2 regions of the Planococcus notacanthi genome follow, and region 1 is predicted to be linked to the other one. Evidence: predicted binding sites of a transcription regulator. Region 1 holds the regulator's gene; the other holds the start of a gene.
The links. The regulator NrdR, encoded in region 1, represses ribonucleotide reductase genes. The targets are predictions, from matches to a motif close to AACACNATATATNGTGTT.
Positions count from the first base shown of each region.

Region 2: QMA01_RS05790 (vitamin B12-dependent ribonucleotide reductase) is a predicted target of NrdR. The motif match lies at 5,526-5,543, and genes of this name have one in related genera.

Region 1 covers NZ_JASDCQ010000001.1:1,387,528-1,395,655, forward strand. The annotation lists ribosomal protein L20 leader region at 45-185, opposite strand; gene thrS (threonine--tRNA ligase) at 243-2,171, opposite strand; gene dnaI (primosomal protein DnaI) at 2,655-3,590, opposite strand; gene QMA01_RS06810 (replication initiation and membrane attachment family protein) at 3,591-4,973, opposite strand; gene nrdR (transcriptional regulator NrdR) at 4,985-5,461, opposite strand; gene speD (adenosylmethionine decarboxylase) at 5,575-5,958, opposite strand; gene QMA01_RS06825 (glyceraldehyde-3-phosphate dehydrogenase) at 6,275-7,294, opposite strand; gene coaE (dephospho-CoA kinase) at 7,396-8,001, opposite strand; gene mutM (bifunctional DNA-formamidopyrimidine glycosylase/DNA-(apurinic or apyrimidinic site) lyase) at 8,011-8,128, opposite strand, start outside.
Region 2 covers NZ_JASDCQ010000001.1:1,184,801-1,192,928, reverse strand. The annotation lists gene gcvT (glycine cleavage system aminomethyltransferase GcvT) at 1-920, shown strand, start outside; gene gcvPA (aminomethyl-transferring glycine dehydrogenase subunit GcvPA) at 948-2,315, shown strand; gene gcvPB (aminomethyl-transferring glycine dehydrogenase subunit GcvPB) at 2,308-3,771, shown strand; gene QMA01_RS05800 (rhodanese-like domain-containing protein) at 4,070-4,453, opposite strand; gene QMA01_RS05795 (lipoate--protein ligase family protein) at 4,553-5,389, shown strand; gene QMA01_RS05790 (vitamin B12-dependent ribonucleotide reductase) at 5,577-8,128, shown strand, end outside.

The DNA.
Region 1 (8,128 bases):
AATAGCTTAAATGTGTGAACCGGCCGAACCGGTTTACAGGGTTCCGATCAAAACAAAAGCGGGTGAACCACAGAGGTCCACCCGCAAATATGACAACACGCTTCTTTCTGCGTGTAAAAGTCAATCGTGTATACCTGCCAACAATCGGTCGATCAGGTGAGAAGCGGGTGCTCCTGCTTGCACATATAAGTATTCTATAACCTTAACTATAATATCACGTGCCTTTGGACCTGTCAACCCTTCTAGCGAAGTTCGCTTTGAACCAGTTTCACGAAGTCTTCAAATGGCATGCTTTCAGATTTCTGCTCCCCGTATTTGCGGACGTTGACAGAACCGGCTTCCAATTCCTTGTCTCCGATGACCAGCATATAAGGAACTTTCTGCATTTGCGCTTCGCGGATCTTATAGCCCAGCTTTTCATCGCGCTCATCAATGTCCACACGGATCTTGTGATTCTGCAGTTTTTCTTGCAGTTCTTTTGTATAAGCACTGTGTGCATCAAGCGATACTGGAATCAATTCCACCTGGACTGGTGCTAGCCAAGTCGGGAATGCCCCTTTGTATTCTTCAATCAGGAATGCCACAAAACGCTCCATAGTCGAAACGACTCCACGGTGGATTACGACCGGACGGTGCTGTTTGCCATCTTCGCCGATATACGACAAGTCAAAGCGTTCCGGCAGAAGGAAATCAAGCTGGACAGTCGACAATGTTTCTTCTTTGCCAAGCGCCGTTTTCACTTGAACATCCACTTTCGGTCCGTAGAATGCCGCTTCGCCTTCTACTTCGATATAATCGATTTCCAGTTCGTCCATTGCTTCTTTCAGCATGGCTTGTGCGCGGTTCCACATAGCATCATCGTCAAAGTATTTTTCTTTGTCAGCCGGATCGCGGTAGGACAAACGGAATGAATAATCCTTGATGTCGAAATCTTTATAGACTTCCACCACCAAATTAACAACACGCTTGAATTCTTCTTTGATCTGGTCTGGACGGACGAAGATGTGGGCATCGTTCAATGTCATGCCGCGGACACGCTGCAATCCAGACAAAGCACCTGACATTTCGTAGCGGTGCATCAAGCCAAGTTCCGCAATACGGACCGGCATTTGGCGGTATGAATGAATGCCTTGTTTGAAAATCATCATATGATGCGGGCAGTTCATTGGACGCAGCACCAATTCCTCGTTATCCATTTTCATGACCGGGAACATATCATCCTGGTAATGATCCCAGTGGCCGCTCGTTTTATACAGCTCCACGCTTCCCATTACCGGAGTATAAACGTGGTCATAGCCCAGACGTTCTTCTTTGTCGACAATATATCGTTCGATGATGCGGCGGATTGTCGCCCCTTTAGGAAGCCACATCGGCAAGCCTTGCCCAACTTTCTGGGAATTCATGAACAAATCCAGTTCTTTCCCTATTTTGCGATGGTCACGTTCTTTCGCTTCCTCCAGCATAGCCAAATGCGCTTTCAGGTCTTCTTTCTTGAAGAATGCAGTTCCGTAGATGCGCTGAAGCATTTTGTTGTCGCTGTTCCCTCTCCAATAAGCTCCGGCAACACTCAATAATTTGAACTCTTTCAGTTTTCCTGTCGAAGGCACGTGAATGCCTCGGCACAAGTCAAAAAAGTCGCCTTGTTCGTAGATGGATACTTGATCGCCTTCTGGAATTGCTTCAAGCAGCTCCAATTTGTAAGGATCTTCAATTGCCGCAAAACGTTCTTGAGCTTCTGCACGAGTTACGTCCTGGCGGATGATTTCGAAGTTCTCGTTGATCAGTTGCTTCATTTCTTTTTCAATCAATGGCAAGTCTTCTGAAGTGATGGCTGTCTCTGTATCGATATCGTAATAAAAACCGTTTTCGATGACCGGACCTACACCGAGTTTTGCATCCGGATACATCCGTTTGATTGCTTGTGCCAATAAGTGAGCAGTACTGTGACGCAAAATTTCCAATGCCTCATCCGATTCTGGTGTGATGATGGCGATGTCTCCATCTTCCTTCAACGGTGCACGCAAATCGACTAGTTTGTCGCCTACTTTGCCGGCCAACGCTTTTTTGCGTAATCCCGGACTGATTGATTGTGCAATTTCCTCAGTAGTTGTGCCCTGTTCAAACTCTTTTACTGCTCCATCAGGGAATTTCAGTTGAATCATGTCTGCCATGCCAATCTCTCCTTTTATATGTTCTGCCGGAAATGCCTTGCCACAGGGTCTGGCTTGGTATTCCCGCTTTTCTTTGTCCAGCTTCAGCGGCTAAAGCCGCTTCGGCAGCTCACCTTAAGCCTTATGGCTCTACACAGCCGCTTCCGCCTTTCTTTTTTTCCACGCAAAAAAGCTCCATCCCAAAAGGGACGAAGCTTTAGTTCGTGGTTCCACCCTTCTTCTATTCGATACGGACAGATCCGTTCGAATGAAGCTCTGCATCGGCTAACGGGCCGGTACCGTCAGCTGCTACTGATAAAAACGTTCACAGCTGCTGCTCGAAGGTGGTAAATGGGATTGCCGGTACTTAAGAAGCTTACAGCCTGGGCTTCTCTCTCTGAAAGTAGTACAATTCCACTATTGTCCTTGTCTGCGCATGTAAAATCTTTGCTTGATTGTCTTTACTATAAACCGAAATGGGCTAAAACGCAATACTTCCAGCGGTTAATTCCGGCGATTAAGACCTTCCAGCTTCACTGGCTTGGTCAAGGCACGAATCCGCTCCATGACGCGTGCAGCTTTCAAATCTTCTTTTTCTCCGCGCTGTGAGTAAGTCAGATGATGTTCCAACTCCGAATAACTAAAGTTCGATGACATGAAAGTCGGGAGTTTTTCAGCCATCCGGTAATGGAGAATCGTTCCGAGCACTTCATCGCGCGTCCAGCTCGACATCGCTTCTGCTCCGATATCATCGAGCATCAGGACATCGGCCTTTTTGACGTAGTCGACTTTCTCCTGCAAGGTCTGGTCACCGATTGCTTGTTTCATTTCCCGCATGAATTCAGGGACGAACACCAATACCGTTTTGACATTCAGTTCGGCCAGTTCGTTGGCGGCTGCGCTCAATAAATACGATTTGCCGATGCCGAATTGACCGTACAAATACAAGCCTTTTTCAGGCAGGCTGCCAGGCCCAGTCACCTGATCCAGAAATTCCCCGACAGCCATCAACGCTTCCATCCGGCTTTCGTCTGCATCAAATTTATCCAATGTCGCCTGCATGACTTCTTTCGGCATGTACATGCTGTGAATCAGTGAAGAGGCATGGCGTTTGTTGTCTGCGGCTTCTTTCAAACGGCATTTGGTGTAAGAGATGCCGATGGTGCCGCGCTCCAATACCAGATTCGGTTCGAAACCTTTCAAATGGTTGATGCATGCATCTACACTTGGGCATTTATTGCAGTCATGGGACTGATCAATATATTCATATAACTTCCCAAGCCCTCTATCAATGGTGGAATCATCTATTTCGTCTGCATGGTCTTCCCGGAATTTTTGGACCCCGGGATGGGCCAGCACTTCTTTGCGCATGTCGTTGTATCGCTCAGAGAAAGCAGGCGCATTGACTACACGTTTCAATGTTTCACGAATCGGTTCCATTTAACCACCTTTTCCTTTCTTCAGCGCAAGTTTCGCAAGAAGTTTTTGTTTTTCCACTTCCAGGCTATCGTTTTTCGGTCCGGTCTTGACGACACGTGCCTGATCCTTATTATGGAACCATTCCGGCAGCTTTTCTTCACGCAGCGGTTTTCGGTTTCCGTTGCCTGTAAACGGCTTGGCAACTGTCGTAGGCGAGCCTTCTGATTTCCACTTCATATACTGCATATGCTCGACGCGAGCCAGTTCCATCGCTTCTTTTGCCGTAGTAACATTTTTGCGCAGCCAATGCGAAGCGATTTTTTCCACGTACGCCTTTGTCAGTTTCATATCAGTACGCAAGAGTACATACTGGAGCAGCACATTGACGACAGCCGGCTTCATGCCATGGGTTACCACCAACTGATTGGCCAGCTGGACATCTGCCGGCAGCGGTTCGTTGCCATCAGCGATGTCGCGGAGCACTTGAATCGGTGGCGCCGTTTCCAAATAGGCCAGCAATTCGTCCTGTTTGGTTTTCGGAACTTCCTCTCCTTCTGTTTCCGGCAGTTTCGGAGTTTCCTTCTGCATTTGGACGAGCTGAGGAGCAGTAGTGGAAACTGTCAATTTATAGTACTCGGATGCTGCTCGTTTCAGCCCCTCCACCGTCAAACGGTAATCGTCTTCAATCGCCAGCAAAACCACTTTTTGCATTTCCAATGGCCCCCATCCATACAGATAAGCCAGTTTGGAAATGAACTCTCTGATGACAGCGGTCAAAACTCGCCGAGGCACCAGCTGTTCTGACAGTCCTTGGCGAAGCAAAGTAAAATCAAACTCGAAATCAGATTCGTATCCACCTTTTTTCCGTTCCTGCAAATCCTGCTGTGCCGGAGGATATCCTGCTTTCGCATGGACAGGCTGGAAAATATCCGTGAACGTCCGCGACACTTCGTCAAAATCCGAAGGGATTTCATTGTGCACAAGAAAACGATCGCGTACACGGCGATAAGACGTTTCACCGATTTTGCTGAATAGGAACATCGACAACAAAGGATCCATAAAAAAGGTTTTCGGGTCTAACGGCGGACATAACTCATAGATAAAGCAGCGGTCATCCGTGTTTTTCCGATAAGTCTTCAGCAAACCGATCGCTTCCAATTGAATTCTTGCTTCAAAAATTTTCGCGATGGGGTTTCCCAATGTATTCATCAGCGTGTAATGCGTTGCCTCTTCCTTAGCGCCTTCTGCTTCCGCCCACAGCGTCAAATACAACGCGATGGCTTCCGCTCCAATCATCGGCTGATACAGCATCGTCAACAATTGCCGGTCATAATTTGAGAACGGGTACGGCAAGCGGATCCGATACGGATCAGCAGCTTGTAATTCTTTATAATACGCAGTCATAAGTCACCGCCTTATTCGCTTTTCTTATCTTCCGGACTTTTATTGAGCAAATCCTTCAGTTCGTCGATAAAGACTGTAATGTCTTTGAATTGGCGGTAAACAGAGGCGAAGCGCACATATGCCACTTCATCGATTGTTGCCAGCCGGTTCATGACCAATTCACCGACTTCTTCGGATTTCACTTCCGGGTTGCCTGCTCGGCGCAGGTCTTTCTCGATCGTAAAGACGACTTCTTCCAATACTTCCAAAGATACCGGCCGTTTTTCGCAAGCACGAATTAAGCCCCGCAATACTTTTTCACGGCTGAACTCTTCACGTGACCCATCTTTTTTGACGACAATCAGCGGCATTTCTTCGACTTTTTCGAAAGTGGTAAAGCGGTAACCGCATGACTCACATTCTCTGCGCCTTCTGATTGACTTCATTTCATCGATTGGCCGTGAATCGACAACACGTGTGCCGTTATGTTGGCAAGCTGGACATTTCATTTCGACATCTCCCTAACTTCTCTATCTAGTGTATCTAGTATAACAAAAATTCATTGGGAAAATAGAAAAAGCAGAGGATTTTGTCCCCTGCTTAGTGTTTTTTGTTTAATGGATTATACAGTTACTGAAACTTTGGATTTCTCAACACTGACCGGACCCATACCGCGCGGAATTTCGACAAGCTCACTTGAGGTTGACCCTAGCGCTTCTGCGATATATTTCGCTGCAATAGTTGGATCTAAATCGCCGCAAGTATAAACATCTACACTTGCATAGCCGTGTTCCGGGAAGCTGTGGATGGTTAAGTGAGATTCAGAGATGATCACAACTCCGCTGACACCTTGTGGCGCGAATTTATGAAAAGCTACCTCTCTTACTTCAGCTCCAGATTTGAGTGCAGCATCAACAAAAGTTTGTTCGATAAAATCCATATCGTTTAATTTGTCAAAATCACACTGCCAAAGTTCTGCAATTACGTGACGTCCCATTGTTTCCATGGTTCGTTTTCCCCCTTTGATATCATTTTGTTTTTTGCGCAAAATATTCAAAGTTGACTACCACGGGGGAAAGTTAGTCCAAAGAGGTCCTAACCCTTTAAGCAGTCATGTGAATAAAAATCTTACGCTCCTAATTCCGAGGTACATGATGGAAATTCAGAAGTGGTAGTCGTTTTTCAACTACGATTCATAGTATAAAACGGATTTATCGCAATTGCAATAATAATATCTTTTGGATATTGAAAAACTTTCATTAAATTTTCCATAAAAAAACCCCGTTTCTCCAGACGTTCTGGAAGAAACGGGATGTAAGACCTTATTTAGATACCAGTACCATAGCCTGAGCAACTTTTTTGGTCAAATCGATGACACGTGCTGAATAGCCCCATTCGTTATCATACCATGCCAGAACTTTCACTTTCCGGTCACCAATGACCATTGTCGACAAACCGTCTATAATCGCTGAACTAGGATTGCTGTTGAAGTCGACAGAAACCAACGGCTCCATCGTTAAGCTTAAAATTCCAGCTAAACCATTTTCAGATGCTTCGACAAAAGCCTGATTGACTTCTTCGATGGTCACTCCTGTCTCCAGGTCAACTACCAAATCCACAAGAGATACATTCGGTGTCGGTACACGCAATGCCATACCATGAAGTTTGCCCTGTAATTCAGGCAATACTAATGATAACGCTTTCGCAGCACCTGTAGAAGTTGGAATGATGGATTGTGCACATGCCCGTGCCCGGCGAAGATCTTTATGCGGGTTATCTAAGTTCTGCTGGTCATTTGTGTAAGAGTGGATTGTCGTCATCAAACCGTTTTCGATGCCAAATTTGTCATGGAGCACTTTGACAACAGGTGCAAGACAGTTTGTTGTGCAGCTTGCATTGGAGATGATGTCATGTTGGTCGATATCCAACTTTTCATCGTTGACGCCCATAACGATCGTGATATCCTCTTTTTTGCCAGGTGCCGTCAAAATGACTTTCTTAGCTCCTGCTTCTAAATGCTGAGCCGCTTTCTCGCGTGAATTGAATTTGCCTGTCGCTTCAATGACAATATCAATGCCCATTTCTTTCCATGGCAGATTCAAAGGATTGCGTTCGCTTACCAATTGAACACGTTTCCCGTTAACAATTAATGCATCCTCTTCTGAAGATACGTCACCTGCGAAGGTGCCGTGATTTGTGTCATACTTAATCAAATGCGCCAGGGTTTCAGCTGGATGAGTGGCGTTGACTGCCGTAATTGTGACATCGTCCATCATTATCGCCTGTCTGAAAACCATACGGCCAATACGGCCAAATCCGTTAATTGCAATAGAAACTGTCATGTGGGAGTCCTCCGTTTATAATTAAGTTATACTGATGTTTTTAATTTCTTATATAGTATAACACAATTAACCATTTAGAGAACCTTAAAAACCACATATCTCTATTCTTTTTCTGGACTCGCTTTCCAGTTATCCAAAATTCTGTTCAATTGCCATTTTGTTTCATCCAATGTTCCATTATTGTATATAACCGCATCCGCACCATCTTCTTTCACCGACATCGGCAATTGTGAACTGATGCGAGCCCGTGCCTCTTTTTCCGTAAAGCCGTTTCGCTCCACCAACCGGTTGAATTGATTTTCTTCTGTTACGCTGACGACCAGAATTTTATCCACCAGATGCTGAAGGCGGCTTTCAAACAACAAGGGAATGTCCATAACGATGGTCTTATATCCTTCTGTCATGTAATCATGGCGCTGCTGAAGCATTTCCTGGCGGATGGCCGGGTGGATTATGTCATTCAGGATTTTCCTCTTGGCGGGATCGTTGAAAATGATTTCCCCCACTTTTGGCCGGTCCATCGTTCCATCTTCCCGAATTACCTCCGGACCGAATGCCTGTTCAATTTGTTCGAGTGTATCGGAACCTGGTTCTACAACCTGACGCGCAACAAGGTCCGCATCAATAATCGGATATCCAGAGTTTTTCAGCATTTCCGATACCGTGCTTTTTCCACTGGCAATACTGCCTGTCAATCCAATGATCATCATCCATCCTCATTTCTGGCAAGCGGGACAGTAAACCGATGCCCGCCCGCCTATTTTCAAGGTTTTTGTCATCGTTCCACATACCATGCATTGTTTTTTTCCATACATGCCAAAACGGTTTTGCATG
Region 2 (8,128 bases), 200 kb from region 1:
GGCCTGATAGCTTAACGTACCTCCAGCATCTGGTTACCAATGATGTGTCCAAAATCCAGGATGGCCAGGCACAATATACAGCGATGTGCTATGAAGATGGCGGTACAGTAGACGATCTATTGGTTTATAAATTGGCGGATCAACAATATCTTTTGGTCGTCAACGCATCTAATATCGAAAAAGATTTCGAATGGATGGAACAGGCGAAAAAAGGCGACGTTACATTAGACAACGCATCTGATCGGTACGGTCTTTTGGCATTGCAGGGGCCTCTTGCAGAAGTGGTGCTTCAGCGGCTGACAGATGAAGACCTGTCATCGATCAAGCCCTTCCGTTTCAAACAGGATGTCGATGTTGCTGGTCAGACGGTGATTTTATCGCGTACTGGTTATACCGGTGAAAATGGTTTTGAGATTTATGCTGCTCCTGAAGCGTTGACTGTTCTATGGGACAAGATCCTTTCAGAAGGAAAATCGGATGGCGTTGTGCCAGTAGGTCTTGGTGCGCGTGATACATTGCGCTTTGAGGCTGGTCTTGCTTTATATGGCCAGGAATTGTCGAAAGACATAACGCCACTTGAAGCTGGCATCAATTTTGTCGTGAAATTGAAAAAAGAGCAGGACTTTATCGGCAAACAGGCATTAGCCGCACAGAAAGAAGCAGGTGTTCCACGCAAATCAGTCGGCATTGAAATGATCGATAAAGGCATTCCGCGTCATGGCTATGCGGTATATGCAGAAGACCGTAAAATCGGAGAAGTGACGACCGGCACACAATCGCCGACTTTGAAAAAAAATATCGGCCTTGCCTTGGTTTCAAGTGAGTTTGCTGAACTCGGAATTGAATTGGAAGTTGAAATTCGCAACAAACGGTTAAAAGCGAAAACAGTAGAAACGCCATTTTATAAACGATCCAACTAATCTAACTTGAAAAGGGGACAGCACCTTATGAAACATCGTTATTTACCAATGACATCTCAAGACGAAAAAGAAATGCTGGAAACAATCGGCATCGGATCAATCGATGAATTGTTTTCCGATATCCCGGAAAAAGTTCGTTTCAAAGGCGAATACAACATTAAGCCTGCTAAATCCGAGTCTTCATTGACAAAGGAATTGGCACAGCTTGCTGCTCAAAATGCCGACACCAACCGCTATGCATCGTTTTTAGGAGCTGGTGTATACGACCATTACAAACCGATTATTGTGGATCATGTAATTTCCCGTTCTGAATTTTATACGGCTTATACTCCTTATCAGCCTGAAATTTCTCAAGGCGAATTGCAGGCGATTTTTGAATTCCAGACCATGATCAGTGAATTGACAGGTATGGACATTGCCAACTCATCCATGTATGACGGCGGAACTGCGCTTGCTGAAGCTGGAATGCTTGCTGCTGGACACACGAGACGCAAAAAAATCCTGGTTTCGCGTGCAGTCCACCCGGAATCACGTGCTGTTGTCCGAAGCTACGCACTTGGCCAGTCGATCGAGGTTGTTGAAATTCCATTGAAAGACGGACACACGGATATGGACGCTTTGACGGAAATGATCGATGAAAACGTAGCAACGGTGATGATTCAGTACCCGAACTTCTTTGGACAAGTTGAAAACCTTAAAGCGATCGAACCGATTGTCCACGGGGCCGGTGCATTGCTATCGGTTTCTTCCAACCCATTGGCACTCGGTGCTTTGACTTCTCCAGGACAGCTTGGCGCTGATATTACAGTGGGCGATGCACAGCCTTTCGGCATTCCGGAAGCTTTCGGTGGACCTCATTGCGGTTATTTCGCTGTGACGAAGAAATTGATGCGTAAAGTACCTGGCCGTTTAGTCGGTGAAACGACGGATGAAGAAGGCCGTCGTGGATTCGTTTTGACGTTGCAGGCACGCGAACAGCATATCCGCCGCGACAAAGCGACATCGAATATCTGTTCCAACCAAGCATTGAACGCATTGGCTGCATCTGTAGCGATGACAGCACTCGGCAAAGTCGGTACACAAGAAATTGCCAAGCAAAATATCGTGAAGACCCATTATATGAAACAGCAATTGAAAAAAGCAGGCCTTGAAATTGCATTTGAAGGCGCTCATTTTAATGAAATCGTTGTGAAAACGAAAGAATCCGTTAAACAGTTGAACGATCGTCTGTTTGAAAACGGCATGATCGGCGGTTATGACCTTGGATTGAGCTATAACGAATTGAGTGGCCATATGCTGGTTGCTGTTACTGAACAACGGACAAAGGAAGAAATCGATGCATTCGTGCAGGAAATCGCTGCCAAAGTGCAGGAAGTGGGGGCTACTCATGCATAAGGACAACCAAGCGCTAATTTTTGAATTGACCAAAGAAGGCCGCGTCGGCTATAGCCTTCCGACACTTGATGTACCAGAAGTGGATTTGAGCGAACTATTGCCGGCTGACTTGATCCGTACAGAAGCGGCAGAACTGCCGGAAGTTTCCGAACTGGATATCATGCGCCATTACACGGCGCTGTCTAACCGGAACCACGGTGTGGATTCAGGCTTCTATCCGCTCGGCTCGTGCACAATGAAATACAATCCGAAAATCAACGAAACAGTAGCACGTTTCCCAGGGTTCGCGAACATCCATCCGCTGCAGGATGAAAAAACGGTTCAAGGGGCTCTTGCTTTGATGTTTGACTTGCAGGAGCATTTGAAAGAAATTACCGGTATGGATGAAGTGACGTTGCAGCCAGCTGCAGGTGCACATGGTGAATGGACCGGATTGATGATGATCCGTGCCTACCACGAAGCGCGCGGTGACTTTAAACGGACGAAAGTCATTGTTCCCGATTCAGCGCACGGCACAAACCCGGCTTCAGCAACCGTTGCCGGTTTTGAGACCGTGACCGTCAAATCAAGTGACCAAGGACTAGTAGACCTGGAAGATTTGAAACGCGTGGTTGGAGAAGACACAGCAGCATTAATGCTGACAAACCCGAATACGCTCGGCTTGTTTGAAGAGCAGATTCTGGAAATGGCTGCGATCATTCATGAAGTCGGCGGCAAGCTGTATTACGATGGCGCCAACTTGAACGCAGTTATGTCTAAAGCACGCCCGGGAGATATGGGCTTTGATGTGGTTCACCTGAACTTGCACAAGACCTTCACCGGACCTCATGGCGGTGGTGGACCTGGTTCAGGCCCTGTCGGCGTTAAAAATGATCTGTTGCCGTACTTGCCGAAACCGGTACTGGTGAAAAAAGATGATGCTTATACGTTCGATTACGACCGCCCGGATTCCATTGGCCGAGTCAAACCGTTCTATGGCAACTTCGGCATCAACGTACGTGCCTACACGTATATCCGCTCTATGGGACCAGATGGCCTAAAGGCAGTTACCGAATATGCTGTACTAAATGCCAATTACATGATGCGCAGGCTGCAGCCTCATTTCGATTTGCCGTATGACCGTCACTGCAAGCATGAATTCGTCTTAAGCGGCCGCCGCCAGAAGAAACTGGGTGTCCGTACATTGGATATGGCGAAACGCCTGCTTGATTTTGGCTACCATCCACCGACAATCTACTTCCCGTTGAATGTGGAAGAAGGCATGATGATCGAGCCTACTGAAACAGAATCCAAAGAAACTTTGGATGCATTTGTCGATGCGATGATCCAGATTGCGAAAGAAGTAGAAGAAAATCCTGAAATCGTCCAAAATGCACCGCATACCACTGTCATCAACCGTTTGGATGAAACAAAAGCGGCGCGCCAGCCTGTGCTCCGTTATTATAAAGCTGAATAAAGTACGATAATTCCCAGTTGTATCGTTCGGTTGCTGCAGGGAAATGAATAAAAAGCGTGGAAGCCACTTGGCTTCCACGCTTTTCTAATGGAACTGTCTCAACATCGTCGCTTTATTGGGGAAGTTATGTTTGTCGACGAGATACTACCGGGAAGCCTGTAAATCGTTTTGTGTGCGCTTCAAGAAGCCGCTATCCGCATTATTTCAGTGAGGGGTAAGATGGAGAGCGTCTTGTCTACTTTTTTATTAGCCTAGCAAATAGAGAAAACCCTTCCGGTTAAGAAAGGGTTTTTGAAGCCTAGGATTTGGATTTGATTTTTCCGGTCCATTGCTTGAAACCGCCTTGAAGCTGGAACAATTGATTGTAGCCTTTTTTCTTAAGGAAAATAGCTACCCGTCCACTGCGTGCTCCGTTTTGGTCATACAGGTAAACCGGCTTGTCTGAACGGATTTCCTTATAGCGTTGGCGCAATTGCGTTTGCGGAATATTGCGCGCTCCCAGAATATGGCCAGCAGCAAAATCTTTCGGTTCGCGCACATCAATCAATTGTGCTCTGCGGTAGCCTTCGATAAATTGCTCCTGTGTCAGGTTAGTGACAGCTTTTTTGATGCGGAAATAAGAAATGACCGCGTAAATGATGATTGCCAATACGATGGCGATCGTGATGTACAGAAATTCCAATGTTCTTGCCCCTTTCTCATCTTCCTTTATTATAAGAGAAGAGATGACGGATATTCAATGCCAATGTTACACTAATTATCGGAAATAGGAGGCGATCTTGTGAAATATCCAAAATGGATTTTTATAAATTCCGGTGCCGGCAGTCCAGCGTTCAACATGGCGCTTGATGAAGCCTTGCTGGCATGGCATAGTGAAGGGCTTATTCCGCCCGTCATCCGTTTTTACAGCTGGCAGCCTGCTGCCTTATCGATCGGTTATTTTCAGAACGTAGAAAAAGAAATTGATATGGAAGCCGTCGACCGGCTTGGCCTTGGATTTGTCCGTCGGCCTACAGGAGGCAGAGGTGTTCTCCATGAGCATGAACTTACATATAGCATCATCGTCAGTGAAGATTACCCGGAGATGCCCGAAACCGTAACAGAAGCTTATCGCGTATTGAGCGAAGGGTTGTTGGAAGGGTTTAAAAATTTGGGGTTGGACGCCTATTTCTCGGTGCCGGATACAGAAGAAAAACGGGCCGATTTGAAAAAACCGAAATCAGCGGTTTGTTTCGATGCACCGAGCTGGTATGAAATGGTCGTAGAAGGAAAGAAAGTAGCGGGCAGTGCCCAAACGCGCCAAAAAGGCGTCATCCTGCAACATGGTGCTATACTGATAGATCTGGATGCCGAGAAGCTATTGTCGGTTTTCAAGTTTTCCAGTGAAGCTGCCAAAGAGCGCATGCGCAGCAAAATTCCGGAAAAAGCAGTATCGATCAATTCGCTCCGTGAAAAACCCGTGACGCCGGATGAGTGTATCCGTGCGTTTAAAGCCGGTTTCGAACAGGCCTTGTCGATCAGTCTGGAATCCTATAATTTGACCGTACAACAATTGGCGGATGTCAAGGCTTTGGAAAAAATAAAATATGGAAATTCGGAATGGAATTTTCGCGCGTGAGAGTCTTTAGGCTCATTTTGTAGATTTCCAAAGCTGGAAACGTTGGTAAATAAAGCTTTTCATTGCTTCAATCATTTCCATCATAAAATTGTTATTGAAAAGAAGTTTCAACATATAGTATGATGGGAATTGAATTAATACTATATATAGTATCTAACTCCATATAACACAAAGGAGGAATTGTCAAATGGTTTCCGCCACACAATCCCAATATTCGTTGAATGCAAGAGCTTTAAACAAAGATATCGAATCGTTTCCCCAGGTACATGCAATTACTCCTGACATGAAACTGACGCATAAAGGTGTATCGCGCCTCGTGATGATCGACCGTTATTCCTTTAAGGACACGGAGAAGAAAACACTCAAGGCAGGCGATTTTGTTGTATTGACTGTCAAAGAAGATCCGAAATTCCCGGCGCGCGGCCTTGGCTACATCGTTTCCATCGATCACCAGGCCAATAAAGCACAGGTTTGGATCGAAGAAGATTACAGAAGTGCAATCGACAAACCGGAAGAGCAGCAGGTAGGCATCGTCAATCGCCCGATCGACGTGATTGAAAAACCGCTTGAAGTGTTTTACGAGCAGATCGCCAAACGCAATGCAACGGGGCTTGCCTCTGTAGAAGAAACAGCTGAAAAGCGCCAGGAATGGTTTGAAAAATTCTATCAGCAATTGGTTGGATTGAAATTCATTCCGGCTGGACGTGTCCTATACGGAGCGGGTGCTGATACGGACGTAACGTACTTCAACTGTTACGTAATGCCATTCGTGGCAGATTCACGTGAAGGCATTTCCGATCACCGCAAACAAGTGATGGAAATCATGAGCCGCGGCGGCGGTGTCGGAACAAATGGTTCGACACTTCGCCCGCGCAACACCTTGGCACGCGGTGTCAACGGCAAATCATCAGGTTCTGTTTCGTGGCTGGATGATATCGCTAAATTGACGCATCTTGTTGAGCAGGGCGGTTCACGCCGAGGCGCACAGATGATCATGCTGGCTGACTGGCATCCGGATATTGCGGAATTCATCATTTCGAAAATGCAGAACCCGCGCATCCTTCGTTATTTGATTGAGAACACAGAAGATGAGACCATCAAAAAATTGGCTCACGACAAATTGAAATTCAAACCTTTGACAGAGCAGGAAGATGCAATGTACCAAGGGATCCTGAATTACCGTGCGATTCCTGGAATGGGCGGATTCAATGAGAAAATCATGCGCGATGCTGAAACCAAGCTGCGTGATGGCGGAACTTATTCAGTCCACAACGAAGAATTCCTGACAGGCGCCAATATTTCCGTCACATTGACCAGCGATTTCATGACAGCAGTGGAAAATGATGCAGACTTCGATCTGCGCTTCCCTGCAGTAGAGTCGTATTCAAAAGAAGAGATGGCTGTCTACAATGAAAAATGGCAGGAAGTCGGCGATGTCCGTGAATGGGAACGCATGGGCCATGGCGTCCGTGTTTACCGCACGATGAAAGCACGCGAACTGTGGAACCTGATTAATATTTGTGCTACCTATTCAGCAGAACCGGGTATTTTCTTCATTGACAATGCCAATGAAAAAACCAATGCAGCAGCTTACGGGCAAAAAGTCGTAGCGACCAACCCTTGCGGCGAGCAGCCATTGGCGCCTTATTCTGTTTGTAACCTGGCTGCCGTCAACTTGGCGCAGTTTGCAGATCCGAAAACGAAGACGGTCGATTTCGAAGCGTTGAAAGAAACGGTTCGTGTCGGTGTCCGCATGCAGGACAACGTCATCGATGCAACTCCTTACTTCCTGGAAGAAAACCAGGTTCAGGCACTTGGTGAACGCCGTGTTGGCTTGGGAGTCATGGGGCTTGCAGATTTATTGATCTATTGCGATAAAGAATACGGTTCTCCGGAAGGCAACGAGCTTGTAGATGAAATCTTCAAGACGATTGCTACGGCTGCTTATGAAATTTCGACAGACTTAGCAGCAGAACGCGGCAGCTTCCCGTTCCTCATCGGCAAAACTGATGAAGAGACGGCAGCACTCCGCAAAGCTTTCACAGAAACAGGATTTATGCAGGGAATGCCGGAACATGTTCGCGAAGCAGTACTTGAAAAAGGTATCCGCAACTCGCATCTGTTGACGGTAGCTCCAACAGGATCCACTGGGACGATGGTTGGCGTATCAACCGGACTTGAACCTTATTATTCATTCACATACTACCGCAGTGGACGCCTTGGCAAATTTATCGAGGTGAAAGCAGACATCGTCAGTGAATACCTGAAAAACAACCCTGAGGCTGATGAAGAAAACCTGCCGAAGGCCTTTGTGACATCGATGGACTTGGCGCCTGAAGCACATGCGGATGTTCAGTGCATCATCCAGCGCTGGATCGACTCATCCATTTCGAAAACTGTCAACGCTCCAAAAGGTTATACAGTCAAACAGGTGGAAGGCGTCTATGAGCGTCTCTACAAAGGTGGCGCTAAAGGCGGAACGGTTTATGTCGATGGCAGCCGTGATTCACAAGTCTTGACGCTGAAGGCCGAAGAAAACACATTTGAAGAAGAGCAACAGCCGGAAGAGACTGGCAAACGTCCGATCGTCTTGATCGACACAATTCAGGATCTCCGTTCAACCAATGTCACCATCGGTTCAGAAGTAGGCGATACATGCCCGGTTTGCCGAAAAGGGACAGTCGAAGAAATGGGCGGCTGCAACACATGCACCAACTGCAACGCTCAGCTGAAATGCGG